Regions from separate parts of the Loigolactobacillus backii genome, predicted to be linked through region 2. Evidence: predicted binding sites of a transcription regulator. Region 2 holds the regulator's gene; each other region holds the start of a gene.
What was found. The regulator NrdR, encoded in region 2, represses ribonucleotide reductase genes. The targets are predictions, from matches to a motif close to ACACNATATATNGTGT.
Positions count from the first base shown of each region.

Region 1 (5,029 bases), 390 kb from region 2:
CCCCTTGGCCGAACCGACTTTTTTTGATTTTTTGCACCAGTTTAGCCCCACTGTAGCGCTTGGATTCGAGCTAACAGTTGATAAAACAAATCCTGATAGACGTGGTGGCGGCTTAATTTTAGATAAAGTTGCCGGCCGCTGGTCACCAGCTTACCCGCTACTTTAAACAGCCATAAGCGCAAGGTTGTAACCTGTAATCGCTGATGTTGTACAGGCAACAATTGGCGCATCAAGCTGACTAAATTATAAGCGAGGACACTGAGCATCATGCGGGCATAATTTGGTATAAATTGCGAGCTAGTCATTTTATCCAGGTAAAAGCCAGCCTTGGCTTCCTTGATATAGTTTTCCATTTGACCCCGTTGGTGATAGGCGTGAAATGCATCTTCGGCGACAAAACTCGTTAAATTGGACACGAGGTATTCATGTTGAAATAACAATTCACCAGCTGGTCGAGTTGATTTAATATAGATCTGGCGCGGCTTAGACCATGATCGGGCTTGATAAGACGCGCGATAATAATGGACCTCGGTCTCAGTCCAATTCTGCTCATCACTGATCTGAACAAAACGTTCAGCCAGTTGGTTCAGCCGCCGATTGGCTTTCAGGCGGATCAAGTAAAAAGTGTCGTTGGCTTCACAAGTTTCGTATAATTCTGGAGTCGCAAAGCCACTATCCCCGCGGACCAAGATATCAGCGTTCGGTTTGACTTGATGATAGTGCTGTAGTAGTGGTGTGATAAAGGGGGCAATATCCGTACTGGTATAAACATTACCTGGGCGCAATTGAGCCTTTAAACAGTGGCCCGTTTGCCCGTCAAAAGCGACCAGCGGATGGTAACCCGTGGTACCGTAATGCGCATTAAAGGCCGTTTTTTCCTGATGACCATGAGTATCGGCGTGAGTCGAGTCAATATCGAGGATCAGCTGTTGTTGCTTGGCGCCAGTCCACGCTTGGTCAAGCAATGCTTGATTCAACGTTTGTAATGAGGTGATGGTCTGCTCGTCACAGCGTTGCCAAAAACGGGATAATGACGGTTGTGAGGCCAATTGCGGTTGTGCCAATAGTAATTTAAATGTGGGGTCATTGCGCAAACTGGTGGCAGCTAGATCGGCCGGGTAACCGGCGATCAACTGCAGCACGACCTGTTCTAGTAGACTAACGTTGCTGTAACGAGCGTAATGGCGCTGGTCATCAAAATGGACTAATTGATACGCTAAGGTCGTGAAATTGAGTTGCGCCATTAATTCTTTGACCAACACTAGCCCAGCATCAGTGGAAAGTTCACCACCAGTGTGCGAAATATGTAATTTAGGATTGAAATTAACTCGTTTTCCCGGTAAAGTTGCCATGAGAAGGACCTCTTTCTTTGGGTGGATAGCTGACTTGTGGTGAATCAACTATACCAAATCGGAGGTTCTTTTTCTGCACTAAAAAGGTGAAAAATAAAAAACACAGTACCGCCCATGATACCGGGGTGACACTGTACTTGGAGAACTTATGGTGAATAATTCAGGTTTACTTTACTATTATGGCAAAGATTTGCAACAGCAACAATCTTTTGAAAGTCTGCTAAACCAACTGTTTTACTTAGATTGTTACCTGCTTTGCCGAAAAAAGGCCCGTCTAAATTTGGAAGAGATCCTTCAAAATTAAACGGGCAATAAGTTATTTAGTTGTGGTTACCAACAGCGTTTAATTGATTTAACCGTGGGAGAGTATCTAATTTTTGTTCAATGAGCGTTAGAACCTTTTTGCGTGCTAGCTCATCTTCAACAAAATCAAGACTATCACCATTAATTTGCATCTTCGGGCTTTCATGGTAGGATTCATACCAAGTGTTGTAACGCTGATTTAGTTCATGATAGTAATTGTAAAGGGTAGGATCTTGATCAATTTGTTCGTAAGGACGATTGCGTTTTTGTATCCGCGTTAACATAGTTTCGAAAGAAATGTTGATGTGAATAAGTAAGTCTGGTTTCTTCTTATAAGTTGTGTGCGGTAATTCTTGCATCATATTTTTCATCAGTGAATCGTAGACGCCAACCTCGGTTTCAGTAGCACGCCCTAGATCTGCGTTTAAGTGAAAAAGCAGTGAGTCTTCAAAAATAGAACGATCCATTACGCTTTCACTTTGTTGATCCGCCAATTTAAGCTGAGCAAGACGTTTATTTAGAAAGTAAATTTGCAGTAGAAATGCATATTTTTTAGGATCCTTATAAAAAAATGGTAAAACGGGGTTGTCATCGACAGATTCGTAAAATGCTTTAGTGTGGAGACGTTGTGCTAATAAGGTAGTGAGACTAGTTTTACCCGCTCCAATAGTACCTGCTAATACAATCATAATTGCTGAGCTCCTTAATTAATTGGTGGACTACCAAAATTTGAATACTATATATTGTACCATCAACTGTGATGATTGCAATATGTTGCTATTAGTTTTATATCTCAGCAAATTTAACGATGTAACTTGATTCAAATCAATTCCCTATGACAATTAAATGTGTAAAATGATAGTTAATAAAAGTGATTAAGCAAAATAGACTTTGAAGATTGAAAAGAAAAGAGTATAAGGTTTGTGCTGAGGGGATAAGTACTCTTGGTCAGTGAAGTTTGTGATGGCGTAAAGTAAACTTTGGAAATAAAGGAGGACAAAAATGTATTCAACTCATGACTACACAGCGTGTTTAAGTTTGGTACCAATTTTTGAAACATTACCACATGCTGATTTAAAAACAATTGCAACGGTGATTCGACCAACAAAACAACCACGTGGAACTATTCTATATCAGGCAACTGACTTGGCCGATACGCTTTACATTGTTGACTCCGGGCAAGTTAAGATCTACCAGTTGGCCGCAAATGGCCGCGAACAGTTACTACATTTACTAAATCCAGGAGATTTTGATGGTGAATATGCCTTGTTTAAGGAAAACCAGGCCCATCAGTCTTACGCAGAAACTTTAACTGAAGCGACCGTTTGTGAGATACGACGTCAAGATTTCCAAAAGCTACTATTAGATTACCCGTCAATTGCGTTACGTATTTTAAATGTACTGGCAAAGCGAATTCAACTTTTGGAACAACAAACAACACGTGTAACTACGGAAAGCATTGAAACTAGATTGGCACTTTATTTATTGGATATGGCGGATGCAGATAAAACGGATGAGTTTAAACTACCAATGAAGAAAAAGGAATTGGCCACTTATTTAGGGACAACGCCTGAAACGATATCACGAAAATTAACGGCTTTTGAAGAAGCAGGTTACATTAAGCAAATACCGCAGAGAATGATTCAGATTCGTAACCGGGATGGATTGTTATTTGTCTGATTCCAATGTTACTTTAAATGATGAATAAATGAATATTTAGCAATTATTATACTGGATTTAAAATGGAAATCCGAATCCTAGTTTTAAGTATAACTATAATTGTTCGTGCATAAGTTTTTTCCTGATTTATTTAGAAGATATGCTTGACCGTGGGACGTATTGTTGGTATAGTTATTTCTGTTGTTAAAGCAGTCACGAATCAATTCTGATTCATAGAAAAGTTCTTGACAACAAATTAGATTCTTGCTAAACTATAAAAGTTGTCGCGTTAAGCAAACTTGAATATTGATTGAATAAAAATTCAAATTATTACTTGACAAGCAACCGCTTAATCTGCTATACTGATTGAGTTGTCGCTGACAATGATTCAACGAAGTAGACCTTTGAAAACTGAACAAAGTTTCGACAAATCAAATGTGTAGGGTCTTTTTTAACCGTTCTTCGGACCGGTTGGAAGAAGCAAACATTTGCGAAGTCAATTCAATTTGAATTATAACTCGCTAGCAACAAAATCAATTGAGCAATCAATTTTCATTTTATATGAGAGCTTGATCCTGGCTCAGGACGAACGCTGGCGGCGTGCCTAATACATGCAAGTCGAACGCACAGATATTAACAGAAGCTGCTTGCAGTGGAAGTTAATTGATGTGAGTGGCGGACGGGTGAGTAACACGTGGGTAACCTACCCAAAAGTGGGGGATAACATTTGGAAACAGATGCTAATACCGCATAATTTAAGTGACCACATGGTCACTTAATGAAAGATGGTTTCGGCTATCACTTTTGGATGGACCCGCGGCGTATTAGCTAGTTGGTGGGATAACGGCCTACCAAGGCAATGATACGTAGCCGACCTGAGAGGGTAATCGGCCACATTGGGACTGAGACACGGCCCAAACTCCTACGGGAGGCAGCAGTAGGGAATCTTCCACAATGGACGAAAGTCTGATGGAGCAACGCCGCGTGAGTGAAGAAGGTTTTCGGATCGTAAAACTCTGTTGTTGGAGAAGAACAGGGACTAGAGTAACTGTTAGTCCTATGACGGTATCCAACCAGAAAGCCACGGCTAACTACGTGCCAGCAGCCGCGGTAATACGTAGGTGGCAAGCGTTGTCCGGATTTATTGGGCGTAAAGCGAGCGCAGGCGGTTTTTTAAGTCTGATGTGAAAGCCTTCGGCTTAACCGAAGAAGTGCATTAGAAACTGGGAAACTTGAGTGCAGAAGAGGAGAGTGGAACTCCATGTGTAGCGGTGAAATGCGTAGATATATGGAAGAACACCAGTGGCGAAGGCGGCTCTCTGGTCTGTAACTGACGCTGAGGCTCGAAAGTATGGGGAGCGAACAGGATTAGATACCCTGGTAGTCCATACCGTAAACGATGAATGCTAAGTGTTGGAGGGTTTCCGCCCTTCAGTGCTGCAGCTAACGCATTAAGCATTCCGCCTGGGGAGTACGACCGCAAGGTTGAAACTCAAAGGAATTGACGGGGGCCCGCACAAGCGGTGGAGCATGTGGTTTAATTCGAAGCTACGCGAAGAACCTTACCAGGTCTTGACATCCTTTGACCACTGTAGAGATACAGCTTTCCCTTCGGGGACAAAGTGACAGGTGGTGCATGGTTGTCGTCAGCTCGTGTCGTGAGATGTTGGGTTAAGTCCCGCAACGAGCGCAACCCTTATGACTAGTTGCCAGCA
Region 1 covers NZ_CP014873.1:1,404,759-1,409,787, forward strand. The annotation lists gene AYR53_RS06115 (IS1380 family transposase) at 42-1,352, opposite strand; gene AYR53_RS06120 (deoxynucleoside kinase) at 1,673-2,344, opposite strand; gene AYR53_RS06125 (Crp/Fnr family transcriptional regulator) at 2,658-3,335, shown strand; rRNA gene AYR53_RS06130 (16S ribosomal RNA) at 3,872-5,029, shown strand, end outside.
Region 1: the regulator NrdR is predicted to act here: its motif matches at 2,389-2,404, upstream of AYR53_RS06120 (deoxynucleoside kinase).

Region 2 (5,029 bases):
GCCCAGTTACATCAATACAGTGATGTTGCTACGGATGAAGAAGTTTATGGCAAGGGATCTAAGAAGGCTTTACCAGAAAATGAAACTGAATTTGCGGAACATCTGGCGCGTAAGGCGCGGGCAATTGAACAATTACAGCCTAAATTAAGCCATGAATTAGAAGCTAATGATCAGATCGGTTTATTTAATGAATTAGAAATACCATTAGCGCTAGTATTGGCACAAATGGAAATTGCTGGAATTAAAATCGATAAGGATCGTTTAAACGATATGCGGGGGTCCTTTAAGGAACGCATTCAACAAATTCAGGAAAAGATTTATGCGGAAGCAGAAGAAGAGTTTAACATTAATTCTTCCAAACAATTAGGGGCCATCTTGTTTGAAAAAATGAATTTACCAGTAATAAAAAAGACTAAAACTGGTTACTCAACTGCAGTTGGCGTCCTTGAAAAATTAAAGGGTATTGCACCAATTGCCAGTGATGTTTTAGATTATCGTGGTTTGACTAAAATTCAGTCAACCTACATTACCGGCTTACTGAAGGTCATTCATCCCGAGGATGGTAAAATTCACACGACTTATTTACAAACGTTAACGCAAACAGGGCGTTTGTCGTCGATTGACCCTAATTTACAGAATATTCCAGTGCGTGATGAAGATGGCCGGCAAATTCGCCAGGCTTTTGTCCCACGTGAAAAAGGGTGGCAAATTTTTGCGGCTGACTATTCGCAAATTGAGTTACGTGTTTTGGCCCATATTTCCCACGATAAAAATCTGCAGGCGGCCTTTAAAGAAGGAATGGATATTCATGCTAGTACGGCCATGCGAATTTTTAATTTGGATTCACCTGCCGATGTGACGCCAAATATGCGGCGTGAAGCGAAGGCCGTTAATTTTGGTATTGTCTATGGTATTAGTGATTACGGATTATCGCAAAACATTGGGATTACACGTCTCCAGGCAAAGAACTACATTGATAATTATTTCCGTGAATACCCTAATGTTCAGAAATATATGACTGACATTGTTCAGTCGGCTAAAGACCATGGTTACGTTGAAACCCTCTTTCATCGGCGCCGTTATTTACCCGACATTAACGCCAAAAACTTTAATTTGCGTTCTTTTGCCGAACGGACCGCGATGAATACGCCAATCCAAGGTAGTGCGGCCGATATTATCAAAGTTGCCATGTTGAATATGCATAAGGCACTTGAGGAGCACAAATTAAAGGCAACGATGTTATTGCAAGTACACGATGAATTAATTTTTGAAGCACCGGATGATGAAATTCCAGTTCTAAGAAAATTAGTTCCACAAGTGATGGACTCTGCAGTCGATTTAGAGGTTCCCATGAAGGTTGGTTTTGGTAGCGGGCCAACTTGGTATAACGTAAAGGATTAAGGTGACAAAATGCCAGAATTACCAGAAGTTGAGACAGTTCGGCAAGGGTTGCGCGAACTAATTTTGAATAAGACAATTGATCAGGTTCAGGTTTTATGGCCGAAGATTGTTAACGGCGATACTGAACAGTTTAGACAAACCCTACAGGGATTAACTTTTATCGAAATTGATCGTCGGGGCAAGTATTTATTATTTCGCTTGAGTGAGCAGATGACGATGGTTTCTCATTTGCGGATGGAAGGTAAGTACCGGTTAAATAAGCAGGATGATCCGGTCACGAAACATACGCACGTTATTTTTAATTTTACTGATGGGACTGCGCTCCGCTATTTAGACGTCCGCAAGTTTGGGCGAATGACCCTCATTAAAACGGGGCAGGAAATGACTTTACCAGGTTTGAATAAGCTAGGAGCCGAGCCAACTGCACAGACGTTTAAAATTGCGGACTTTACTAAAGGGCTTAAACGACATAAAAAAGCGATTAAACCAACGCTACTAGATCAACAAGTAGTTGCTGGCCTAGGTAATATTTACGCCGATGAGGTACTTTGGTTAAGCGGTATTAATCCGCTACAGCCGGCCAATACGTTGACAGATCAACAGGTGAAGTTATTACACGATAATATTATTGCTGAAATGAAACAGGCAATTAAGGCTAAGGGAACAACAATTCGTAGTTATACGGATGCCTACGGAGCCACTGGTGGTTTTCAGTTATCATTACACGTTTACGGACGCGAAGGTGAGGCCTGCGAACGTTGTGGTGGCACGATTGAAAAGACGCGATTGGCCCAACGCGGAACGCATTTCTGTCCTCACTGTCAAGTGTTAAACGTACCAACAAAATGACCGTGATTTTGGGCCTTACTGGCGGAATTGCCAGTGGCAAATCGACTGTGAGTCGTTATTTAAATGAATTTGGTTTTCCAGTAGTTGATGCCGATATCATTGCGCGGGAAGTTGTTGAACCAGGTACGATTGGGCTGCAACAAATTATTGCCACTTTTTCTGAAGCTGTGTTAAAGGCGGACGGTCATTTAAACCGGCAATATCTTGGGCGGATAGTTTTTGGCCAATCGAAGGAATTAGCAAAACTAACGAAGATTACGGCGCCCTTGATTCGGGAAACCATCACTAAACGTTTACAATTATTAAAAGAAAAGAAAGCGTCATTAATTGTTTTAGATGTTCCGTTAATGTTTGAAACTGGTTATGATAAGTTGACCGATGTGACTTTATTAGTTGAGATTCCGAAAGAATTGCAATTGCAACGGCTAATGAGGCGTGATCAGTTAACCTATACTGCCGCATTGGCGCGAATTAATACGCAGTGGCCATTGGCAAAAAAGCGTGCCTTAGCGGACGTCGTGATTGACAATAGTGGTACGGTTGCACAAACAAAACAGCAAATGTTAGATTTTTTAAAACAGAATCATTTTGTTTAATGTGTTACCAAATTAGCGAGGTTTCGCTTAAGCGACAATATCTTTTAATAAAGTTACTTGGCTGAAAGTATGATGAAAATGGTCGGCTATTGCGTGATTTAAAACCTTTTCTAGTATTTAGCTAGCTAATTTGGCCTAAAAATATTGGCACAAGTACTGTCGCTCGGGTTATATCCTTGCCTAATCAATCTGGCCAATAATGCTTTTCAATTATGGTGTAGAATCTAACTGGCTTTTCAATCAATAAGGTGAGGAATTTTTCCTGACCTTATTTGATTGTTGGACTTGCACCAATGGATTAATGGTATACTATTTCAGGTAAAGAACACTAAAGATGAGAGGTGTTAATTATGCAATGTCCTCGTTGCCATCACAATGGTTCGCGAGTTGTTGATTCACGGCCAACAGATGAAGGCCGGGTTATTCGCCGCCGCCGGGAATGTGAAAATTGTGGTTTCCGTTTTACAACGTTTGAACGCGTAGAACAAACACCGTTATTGGTTATTAAAAAGAATGGTACGCGGGAAGAGTTTAATCGTGAGAAGATTTTGCGTGGGTTAATTCGTTCTGCTGAAAAACGGCCTGTGACCATGGAACAAATGACGCAGATTGTTGATGAAGTTGAAAATAAGGTGCGTTCATTGGGTGAAAATGAAGTCGCCTCACAGGCAATTGGTGAATACGTCATGGGCTTACTAGCAGATGTTGACGAAATTGCTTATATTCGTTTTGCTAGTGTCTACCGGCAATTTAAGGATATGAATGTTTTTCTAAAAGAATTAAACGATATGGTAGAAAAAGATAAAAAACAAACTAATGATAAGAAATCAACGGATCAACCCAAAAAGTGAGGTGTGATGGTTGCAAAATGCCTTTTCTAATTTAAGTCCTAGAGACGGCTTTCTAGTGACTAAGGCAAATTATTTATCGGACTTTGATCGGCAAATTCTGACTTATTTATACCAGCCATTAATGGGAGTTACTGCGTTTAGTTTATTTTTAACGCTTTGGACGGAAATTGTACCGAACCCGCTGTTATCTGATCAAAAACCACATACAACTTTATTGGCACTGTTAAATATTGATTTACCGGATTTTTATGATAGCCGCCTACGTTTGGAGGCATTGGGTCTACTAAAAACTTATACGCGAACAGTCCCAGAAGGGCGTTATTTCGTTTATGAACTTTACGCCCCTCAGGCACCAAATGCTTTTTTTAAAGACGATTTATTGAGCTTATTGCTTTATGAAGCAGTTGGTGAAGAACGATTTAACGTTCTAAAAGATAAGTTTCGGTTACGTGTGGTCAGCAAAAAGGATTTAACGGAAATAACAAAAAATTTCCTCGAAGTTTTTCACGTGAACTCCGCCTTATTGGATAGTCCACCGGCCACAATTGCAGAAACCAAATCTGAATTTCAAGTAAAGGTGGCTAACCGTCCCAGCGTTACTTCAGAAGCTGAGCAAAGTTTTGATTGGTCATTTTTTAAGCAACAGCTAAAATCAAGTTTTGTTGACGATAAACAAGTAGACGAAAATCACCAATTAATTTTAACGATGCACCAGCTCTACGGAATTAGTGAATTAGAAATGGCACAATATATTGGTGAAAGTGTCAATGTGGCAACCAATCAATTGGATGTTAAGGCGTTCCGGCAATTGATTGCCCGCCAGTTTCGGGGACAATCAAATTTGACAACCGAAAAAACGGCCGTGACACGGAAAAATTTATCCAGCCAAGAATTAAAGAAGGCCGGTTTTAGTGCCTCTGATCAAAAATTAATTGCGGTTAGTCGTCAGTATTCGCCAGTCGAATTTCTACAACAACTAAAACAGCAACAGGGTGGTTATGTTGCCAGTAGTGAGGAACGGGTGCTGGAGCGTTTAGTTAAGCGGCAAGTGTTTCCTAACTCGGTCATTAATATTTTGATTCATTATATGATCAATGTCCGTAAAATGCCGACGTTAAATCAAAGTTATTTGGATAGCGTTGCCAATGGCTGGCTGCAGCACCATGTAACAACGCCTGAGGCCGCAATGAGTGAGGTTAAAGAATTCTACAAGCCTAAGAAAGTAACTAAGAAAAGAACGCGGGGGACAACTCGCCAAGAGACACTACCTGAGTGGGCCCAGGAAGGCTTTAAGGCGCCTAAGGAAGCTGTCTCTAATGAACAAGAACTGGC
Region 2 covers NZ_CP014873.1:1,793,313-1,798,341, forward strand. The annotation lists gene polA (DNA polymerase I) at 1-1,401, shown strand, start outside; gene mutM (DNA-formamidopyrimidine glycosylase) at 1,411-2,250, shown strand; gene coaE (dephospho-CoA kinase) at 2,247-2,846, shown strand; gene nrdR (transcriptional regulator NrdR) at 3,197-3,697, shown strand; gene AYR53_RS08095 (replication initiation and membrane attachment family protein) at 3,708-5,029, shown strand, end outside.

Region 3 (5,029 bases), 280 kb from region 2:
AGTTTAATAGAAGGAAATAGATGTTGGTGAAGTCAAGGCTTTCTTGATCGCCGTACATCATGTGCTCCTTGGCAAAGTAGCTGTGCAGGCCCATTGCCCCTAAACCAATTGTGTGCGCCTTATGGTTACCATTTTGAATGGATGGAACAACGTCAATGTTTGAATTGTCAGTGACAAAAGTTAGGGCGCGAACCATGGTTTCAACGGAGTGGCCAAAGTCTTTTGCGTGCATCAAATTCGGGATGTTCGTTGAACCTAAGTTACAGCTAATGTCCGTTCCCAATTGATCGTAATTCTGTTCATTATTAACTTTTGAAGGGGTCTGAACTTGTAAAACTTCGGAACACAAATTACTCATGATAATTTTACCGTCAATTGGGTTAGCCCGGTTGGCCGTATCAACGTTGACGATGTAAGGATAACCGGATTCCTGTTGTAATTTACTGATTTCATTTTCCAGGTCACGAGCCTTAATTTTCTTATGCCGAATATCAGGGTTGGCGACCATTTTATCGTATTCTTTGGTGATATCAACGTAAGAAAATGGCTTGCCGTAAATTCGTTCAACGTCGTAGGGGCTAAACAAGTACATGTCAGCGTCCTTACGCGCCAATTCGTAAAATTTATCCGGCACAACTAAGCCCAGTGATAACGTCTTTAAACGATACTTTTCGTCGGCATTTTCTTTTTTAGCACCAAGAAAAGCGATTACGTCTGGGTGGAAGGCGTTTAGGTAAACGACTCCGGCACCTTGGCGCTGGCCTAATTGGTTAGAATAACTGAATGAATCCTCTAATAATTTCATGACCGGTAAAACGCCAGAAGCGGCACCTTCAACGTGCTTGATTGGATCGCCGGCCGCGCGTAGGTTGGTCAAAGTAATCCCAACACCGCCACCAATGCGAGAAAGTTGCAGGGCCGAGTTAATTGTTCGGCCGATTGAATTCATGTCGTCCGTAGTTTGGAGCAAGAAACAAGAAACCAATTCGCCACGACGAGCACGGCCGGCATTCAAAAAGCTGGGTGTTGCGGGTTGGTAGCGCTGGTGGATCATTTCATCGGCAATATCATGAGCCAATTTCTCATCACCAGCAGCGAAGTAGAGGGCGTTAAATAAAACCCGATCCTGAAAGCTTTCAAGGTAATATTCGCCGTCGTTAGTTTTTAAGGCGTACTGGGCGTAAAATTTATAAGCGGCCATGAATGACTTGAACTTAAAATTGGCGTCCTCCAAGTAATTGTGTAATTGATCAATGAAGTCGGCGGAGTAGTCGGCCAAGAAGGGCTTTTCTAGATATTGATGGTCGACTAAGAAGGAGATCTTAGCTTGAAAATTAGGGAAGACTTTAGTGTTTGGCACGACATTTTCACTTAAAAAGGCCTTTAAAGCTTCTTTATCCTTATTCAACGGGATTTGGCCGTCAACGGGGATGTTAATTTCATTATTTAAAGCGTAGTAAGAAACACTTTGCGGATCAATTGTTTTTAAAGACATTTGGACACCACTTTCTTAATGATCGATAGGGATTGAGCAAAAAATAGTTGGTTGTAAACCTGCTGGGAAAGTACTTCTAGTTAGTACTTTCCTGACTAGTTTAGTGGAAACGTGTTTGAAAAGGCTAATCCTCAGAATCTAACCGTCTTTTCAAACACTCTGAGCAAAAAATAAAAGGCACCCGGCGTTCCCGCAAGTGGTGCGAGAAACGTTGTGTCTTATGGTTTACGACGTTGCTAAGTTGGTTACTTATTGGAATCTGGTGCTATTATGATGTTTAAGCGGTAAAATGGCGTAAGCATAAGCGTTTGACCGCCACTTTTATCACTTTAAACTGCTAATTGGCGTAATTGGTCGGGGCGGAAGCCGGTGAAGCTGATGTCTGATGCTTCAATCACTGGTGTTGCTTGAAAGCCCTTTTCCCGCAGATAGTCGACGTATTCTGGTTCTTGATCAATATTGTGTTCTGTAAAAGGAATATTGTGCGAATTGAGGAAGCGTTCAGTCATCTTGCACTGCATGCAACCATTTTTTGTGTAAACTGTTAAGTTATTCATGTGGTTCACCTTTCTCTCTGGTACTTTTTGTTTATGTTCTTAGTATAACCAGTCACTTACAATAAATCAACAAAAAACACTATATTCGGTAGCTAAATTTAAAATAGCTACTAGATATAGTGTTGGCCGGAACTTCTGGCGATTCATGGTACAATTAGTTTACCACAAGCCATTTCGTTTGAGTATGTTTTGGGGGTCAAAAATGGTCGTTAGGTTGTCAATTTTGAGTCCAAAAGGGCGGCGACGTAGGCCTGATTCCTAAAAATAAAAATTTAATAAATTAATTATAGCTCCGGGGGAATTTAATCATGACAAATTATTATTATTCAGAAAATCCTGATGTGGTTCACGAAAAAAAGATTGGTCGTTTACGTTGCGAGGCCACGAATTTCATTTTGTAACTGATAATGGTGTGTTTTCAAAACGAACCGTTGATTTCGGGACACGCACCTTACTAGAAGCGTTTAGTTTTACTGACTTGCCTGCAGGTGATTTACTGGATGTGGGTGCCGGTTACGGCCCAATTGGGTTAGCGTTGGCCAAAGAGGCTCCTGAACGCCAAGTTGATCTGGTGGACGTCAATGAGCTGGCTTTATCATTGGCCCGGGAAAATGCCGCAAATAATCACGTGGCTAACGTTGCTATTTTCACTTCTGATCAATACGCAGCTGTAGAGAAGCAGTACGCGGCTATTTTATCCAATCCGCCGGTCCGGGCTGGTAAACAAGTCGTGACGGGGATTTTAGTTGGCGCCAAGGATCACTTACTGCCAGGGGGAACGTTAACGATTGTTTTACAGAAAAAACAGGGTGCACCTTCCGCCCAAAAAACGATGCAAGAAACCTTTGGCAACGCAACAATCGTGAAGAAAAATAAAGGTTACTATATTATTCAAAGTGTTAAGCAAGTATGAGTGCGCTTTAGTCCCCAAGGAAGCAAGATTATGGTACACTGAAATTAAGCATTACTGGATACTTTACTAGATCGGTTGGAAATTATTTTTCGGACTGATTCTGGTGGAAATGAAACGTGACTAAAAAGGCAACTCCTTGTGCTTAGCTACGATCGCCAAACGATACGCGAAGCGGATCGTTTGGTGGTCTAGGCTAATGCTCAGGGGCTGAACGCCTTTTTAGGCACTCTCTCTAATAAGGAGGCTGACTTTATGAAAACTGGTAGCAAAATTTTACTTGGTATTGGTATTACGACAACGCTTGCCGCAACCGGCGCCTATTTAGCAGCGGATGCCATTGTCGAACAAATTCAAACCCGTAGAAATCGGTATAAAGTGAAAACGTTCGTGCGGGACAACCTTAAGGGCAACGAGCGGATACTTGACCTCGTTGATCGAATTGACAACGATGATCTCAATCACTTGGTTAATGCGGTTGAAAAGTTAAGCAAAGTTCGCAATAAGGCTGGTGTGTACGTTGGCTCAGCAGGCAACGCAGCTAATGAATTGACTGCAACGTTGAAAGATTGGCTACACGAATACCGGCATTAAAATAATGGGCTCCCGAAAAGCTAATTGCTGCGGGAGCTCTTTTTGTCCCGTGCTTTAATGATCGCGGTGGCCCTAATCAGCGTTTATTTATCGTAGCAACTTTGTTTTGAAAGGAAGTTAAAAATGCGTTATCTAGATTTTAAGGGCGAGCGCTTGCCCGTCATTGGGATGGGAACTTGGCACATGGGCGACGATCCGAATAAACGCGGCGGAGAAATTCAGGCGCTGCGTTACGGCCTTGAGCACGGTAGCAATCTCATTGATACCGCGGAAATGTATGGGGACGGTCGTTCCGAAGAATTGGTCGGTGCGGCTATTAAGCCGTATACCCGGGAAAAATTATTTTTGGTTTCAAAATTCTATCCGCAAAACGCATCAATCAAGCGGATGAAGCAGAGTTTAACCGCCAGTTTGAAACGACTGCAAACGGACTACCTCGACCTTTATTTACTTCATTGGCGGGGGCAAGTTCCGTTAAAGGAAACAATTACCGGGCTGCGTCAATTACAGCAAGCGGGCAAGATTCGGCATTGGGGTGTCTCTAACTTTGATACAGCTGATATGTTAGAATTGTTTCAAGAAACTAACGGTGCGGACGTTTTTGCCAATGAAGATTTGTATAATTTGGCGGACCGCGGCGTGGAATACGATTTATTACCTTGGCAACTGAAAAATGGGGTTCCTTTTATTGCCTACTCGCCGATTGCCCAGGGGGATAGTCGAGGCCAGCAATTGACGGCTAATCCTGTGATTCAAAAAATTGCTAAGGCACACCAAATTACGTCGATGCAGCTTTTATTAGCGTGGACGATTCGGCAACCACAGCTGCTTGCGATTCCCCAAACTAGTCAGTGGAAACACATGCAGGCTAATTTGGCGGCGGCTGATGTCACGTTAACGCCGGCAGAAATAGTGCAGATTGACGCAGCCTTTCCGGCACCGACTAAAAAGCGGCCCTTGGCGATTATTTAATTAATAGTAGGAATGGAGTTAGGAATTTGGTATTTGAGCAAACTGAAAAAGAATTTTATATGCGTGAGGCCTTATTTGAAGCAAAAACGGCGGCCTTGATCGGTGAAGTGCCGATTGGGGCCGTTATTGTTTACCGCGGTGAAATTATTGGCCGTGGTCATAATTTGCGGGAACACAGCCAGGACGCAACGACCCACGCCGAAATTTTGGCGATTCAGGAGGCCTGCGCCACAATTCATAGTTGGCGTTTGGAGGATGCAGCAATTTTTGTCACCTTAGAACCTTGTCCGATGTGCAGCGGGGCAATTATTAATTCGCGCTTAAGTGAAGTCTATTACGGTGCCCCTGACCCAAAGGCAGGTACGGCGGGCACTTTCATGAATTTACTAACGGACGAGCGCTTTAACCACCAAGCTGAAGTGGAAGCCGGCGTTTTAGCAGATGACGCGGCGGGATTATTGCAGCAATTTTTCCGCCAAATTAGGGCTAAACGAAAGGCTA
Region 3 covers NZ_CP014873.1:1,511,649-1,516,677, forward strand. The annotation lists gene nrdE (class 1b ribonucleoside-diphosphate reductase subunit alpha) at 1-1,495, opposite strand, end outside; gene nrdH (glutaredoxin-like protein NrdH) at 1,825-2,052, opposite strand; partial or broken gene AYR53_RS06705 (class I SAM-dependent methyltransferase) at 2,361-2,965, shown strand; gene AYR53_RS06710 (hypothetical protein) at 3,218-3,556, shown strand; gene AYR53_RS06715 (aldo/keto reductase) at 3,680-4,528, shown strand; gene tadA (tRNA adenosine(34) deaminase TadA) at 4,555-5,029, shown strand, end outside.
Region 3: the regulator NrdR is predicted to act here: its motif matches at 2,160-2,175, upstream of nrdH (glutaredoxin-like protein NrdH).

Region 4 (5,029 bases), 1.0 Mb from region 2:
CACAAGTTCGTTTAACCACATCACAAGTCGTTGGGTCAGTGTTACCACATTTAGGACACTTGAAACCCCGTTCAGTTGGTTTAAATTCGCCTTTAAAACCACACTTGAAGCATTGATCGATTGGTGTATTGGTGCCTAAATAGCCAATTCGATCATAACCATAGTCCCAAACGGCCTCTAATGCCTTTGGATTTTGTTTCAAATTTGGGTATTCACAATAATGAATAAAACCACCAGCACAATATTTAGGGTAAGCTTTTTCAAAGTCAATCTTCTCAAATGGTGTTGGCGCCTTACGAACATCGTAGTGAAAACTATTTGTGTAGTATTCCTTATCAGTGACGTCCTTAACCTTACCAAATTTCTTTAAATCGGCTTGGCAGAAGGTATTTGTTAAGCTTTCTGCAGGCGTGCTGTAAACACTGAAGTGATAACCGTATTCTTTTTCCCACGCTAAGCAATGCTTGTAGAGATCCTTTACGACGTCAACCGTGAATGCCTTGGCCGTCGGGTCATTTTCCCAAGCGTGACCAAAGAAGACCGCACCTACCTCGTATAAGCCAATATAGCCTAGTGAAACAGTTGCGCGGTTATTTTTAAATAACTCATCGACCGAGTCAGTTGGTTTTAGGCGCTTACCAAATGCACCAAATTCGTACAAAATTGGTGCGTTATTTGGTTTGGCTTCCTTGGCCCGATTTACCTTGAAAACAAGAGCTTCTTTACAAACTTGCAAACGTTGTTCCAGGATTTCCCAGAACTTAGCCTGATCGCCTTGTGATTCTAAAGCGATTCGCGGCAAATTAACCGTAACGACGCCTAAATTCATTCGGCCTGAGTTAACTTCTTTGCCGTTTTCATCTTTCCAGCCTTGTAAAAAGCTGCGGCAACCCATTGGTGCTTTGAACGATCCAGTTAATTCAACAATCTTGTCGTAAGATAAAATGTCAGGGTACATCCGTTTTGTGGCACATTCAATCGCAATTTGTTTAATATCATAATTAGGGTCAGTTTTGTCTAAATTCAAACCACGTTTCAAGGTAAAGACTAATTTAGGAAAAATTGCTGTTCGGTGTTCTTTACCAAGGCCCTTAATTCGTACCTGTAGAATTGCTTTTTGAATATCGCGTTCAATCCAACTTGAGCCTAAACCAAAGCCAAGTGTCGTAAATGGTGTCTGGCCCTGTGAAGAATACAAGGTGTTGATTTCGTATTCCAAGGCCTGCATAGCATCATAGATATCCTTGGTTGTCTTAGTTTTCGCAAAATCCTGTTGCTTTTGGTCGCCATCAATCCACTGTTTAGCATCCGTTAAGTGTTTTTGGTAATTTTTTTCTGCAAAGGGTGCCAATAATTCGTCGACTCGATCGGCGGAGCACCCACCATATTGACTAGAAGCAACGTTAGCGATAATTTGGCTCATTTGGGCAGTAGCCGTCTGAATCGAATGTGGTGGTTCTACTTCAGCGTTACCAATTTTAAAGCCGTGGGTTAGCATTTCTTTGAAATCAATCAAACAGCAATTTGTCATGGGGCTGTAAGGTTGATAATCGAGATCATGCCAGTGAATTTCACCCTTTAAATGCGCGTTGGCCACTTTTGCAGGAAGCATTTTTAGCCCAATTGCTTTGGCAACTGTGCCGGCAGTCAGGTCTCGTTGTGTATTGAAAACTTCACTGTCTTTGTTGGCATTTTCGTTAATAACGTTACGATCTTTATTTAATAATTTTTTGATTGTAAAGTTAATATCAGTTGCCTGATTGCGGGAAAAGTCACGTTTTGTTCGGTAATTAATGTATTCTTGAGCAATATCGTATTGGTGGTGATTTAACAGTGTTTGTTCAACAATATTCTGAATTTCGTAAATCTTTATATTTTTTGTAAAACGTTGGTTAATTTCGTTAATGGCGTCAGTCGTGACTTCTTCTAATGCTTGATTAATGATTGGATCAATTTCCTGATCAACTTGCGTGGCAGCCTTTACTAGTGCATTTTGAATTTTGTTGCCGTCAAACTGCATTAAACGACCGTCGCGCTTGATCACTTTAATTTGTAAAACTTTAGGTTGAATATCTAACATAATGAACACCTTTTTCTTTGTTAATACATCATATATTAAAGCATTCACCGCCAAATCGCAATTGATATCAATCAATATATAGGGGATTATTTCGCAAAATCAACTAAAATTTAACAATATATTGTGTATAAGACTGGCCGTTAAAAATAAATTCTGGGTTAATTAGGGTAGCTACAAGCTTAGGTGTGTCAAGGCAAATAAAATTACAATGGACAAAATTTTACCAATATTGGTGAATTAGATTGTTCCGCGTTAGCACTAAAAATAATTGAAAAGGCCGCAGTAAAATTTATTTTCGGCGCAGTCTTCTATAATCGGTGCAAGTTCAGAGTCTAACCCACCTTTCCGATGTGCTAGATATAGTCACGTTTTCTAAAGTTTAGGGTGAGCAAACAACTAATTAACACACAGACGGCGGCTACAAGGTAAGTTGTTTTAATTGCTTGTAAGGAACCTAATTGGGTAGCGACTTTTAGGCTATGCTGGGCCATTAATTGTGCAATGTTATTTTTTTGCAAAACGCTCATGATTCCAATTAATAACGCTGTCCCAAATGAACCTGATACTTGACGGATGGTTGTATACATCGCTGAGCCATCAGGAATGATTGCTTGAGGTAACGAATTAAAGGCCTCCGTTTGAATGGGCATGGTAACGACTGAAAGGCCTAACTGGCGAACGGCTTGGGCGGCAGTCACCCAGGCAAAGCTTGAATGCAGGCTTACGCGACTCAGCATAAGAGTACCAATCAGTAAAATAATGGTACCACCAAATGATAAATATTTGGCACCCCATTGATCGTACATCCGGCCACTAATTGGTGACATAACCGCAATTATCAAGGCGCCGGGCAACATAGCTAGACCAGAATAGATTGCGCTATAATGCATAACATTTTGCATATATAAAGGAAGTAACAGCATTCCGCCGTAAAGTGCCATCATTAAAAAGACGTTCACGATCACCGCAATGATGAAGTTATGACTTTTAAAAACGTTGAAGTTTAGTAATTTGTTACTGATATGTGTTTGTTGATAGACAAAGGCAATGACAATCAGTAGGCCAAGCAAACTAAAACCAAGAACGTTTTTAGACAGTATTGGCATTGTACCGGCATTACTGAAACCAAGTAACAGTGAGCCAAGACCAATACTTGAAAGGGCAACGCCACTCCAGTTAAGTTTTAATTTTTTATTCGTGCCCAGGTTACGTAGCATGATTGCTGCAAAAATAATATCCAAGATAATTAGAGGTGCAATCAGATAGAAAAGCGAACGCCAATTATACTGTTCAACTAAATAACCAGAAATGGTTGGACCAAGGGCTGGCGCAAAATTTAGTGCCAGACCAACCCAACCCATAGCAGTTCCACGTTTGTTAGCCGCGTACATATTCATGATGGAGACGTTCATTAGTGAGGCAATAACGCCGGCACCACCGGCCTGAATCATGCGTCCGGTGATTAATATCAGATAGCTAGGCGCCATTCCGGCAATAATTGTACCAAAAGCAAACACACACATTGCGGCCAAATAAAGTTGCCGGGTGGTGAAGCGTTGGATTAAATAGGCCGTTAGCGGGACCATAATACCATTAACTAACATGTAACCATTTGATAACCACTGTCCTTGTGCAGCAGTGATGTTAAATGACCGCATGATACTAGGTAGCGCCACGTTCATTAAAGTTTGATTTAAGAAGGCCAAGAAAGTTCCCATAACTAGGATCAACATAATTCCCCGATTATGTTTTATTTGTGCAGCGCTCACTATTTAATACCTTCTAACTTTTTTAGTAGTTCTGTTTGGGTTGCTAATAGTTCCGTTAATTTTGGCGTGGACATATCGTTAATTGGTGCTAGTTTTTTCCAAAAATCGGCGTAAGTTACTGCATATTTTTGTTGTCCTTTCGCAGTTGGACTAATATTGATTTTGCGCTTATTTGTTTGATCACGATCTTTAGTGACTAAGCCCTCCGCCACCATTCGGTCAACAATACCGGAAGTTGTGCTGTTACCTAGTCGTAAGGCGTTGGCAAGTTCCTCGAGTGAGCTAGGGTTTTTAGTTGCAAGGGCACCCAAAGCAATAATCCAAGTTTCAGTGAGCTGTTGTTCATTAGCTTGGTAATAAAAAATCCGGCGTGTTTCTTTTCTAAGCGAGCGCAGTGATAAAATTAAATCTTTAATTTCTATTTCGGCGTTATTCATTAGTACTCCTCATAATAATTATTCGTATACGAACTGTTCGTGCACGAAATATATTACGCGTTTTTCAGTGACTTTTCAAGGATACCTTGATGGCGCCTGCTTTAAATTAATCAAAGTAAGCGTATAAATTTAGTCCACTTTTAATGAAACGGATGAAAATATTGAGTCCTTAGATTAAAAAGCATAAACTTTATGTAGATGCATAGTGTCGTGATGGAATTGATAAAGTGAATAATCGCGGATGTGGCGTTAGGCGTTCAGAGGCCGTATTCTGGGGTACGTTTCGGCTAAACGTGCGCAATCAACCCAAAAGGAGAACGTAATTATGGCAAAGAATATTACAGTTATTGGCAGTTTGAATTTGGATATTCATATTCCGGTTGAACATATTCCGACTCAAGGAGAAACGCTTGGTTTGTTAAGGGCTAGTACGCAGGCGGCCGGTGGTAAGGGAGCAAATCAGGCCGTTGCTGCAGCGCGATTAGGTGCTCAGGTTCATTTTATTGGCGCAACGGGTAACGATGCTGCCGGGAGAATGTTGATTAGTAAATGCAAGGCTGAAGGTATTGATGTCAGTGCAATCAGCGCGCTTGATGGTAAAAATACTGGCCAGGCTTTTATTATTTTGGAGCCTGATGGTCATAATACGATTATGGTTGAAGGCGGCGCCAACAAGTTAGTTAGTAATGCGGCCATCGAAACTGCTGCGGACAAGATTAGGCAATCCGATATTGTGATCGCTC
Region 4 covers NZ_CP014873.1:777,159-782,187, forward strand. The annotation lists gene nrdD (anaerobic ribonucleoside-triphosphate reductase) at 1-2,080, opposite strand, end outside; gene AYR53_RS03275 (MDR family MFS transporter) at 2,434-3,813, opposite strand; gene AYR53_RS03280 (MarR family winged helix-turn-helix transcriptional regulator) at 3,849-4,286, opposite strand; gene rbsK (ribokinase) at 4,612-5,029, shown strand, end outside.
Region 4: the regulator NrdR is predicted to act here: its motif matches at 2,192-2,207, upstream of nrdD (anaerobic ribonucleoside-triphosphate reductase).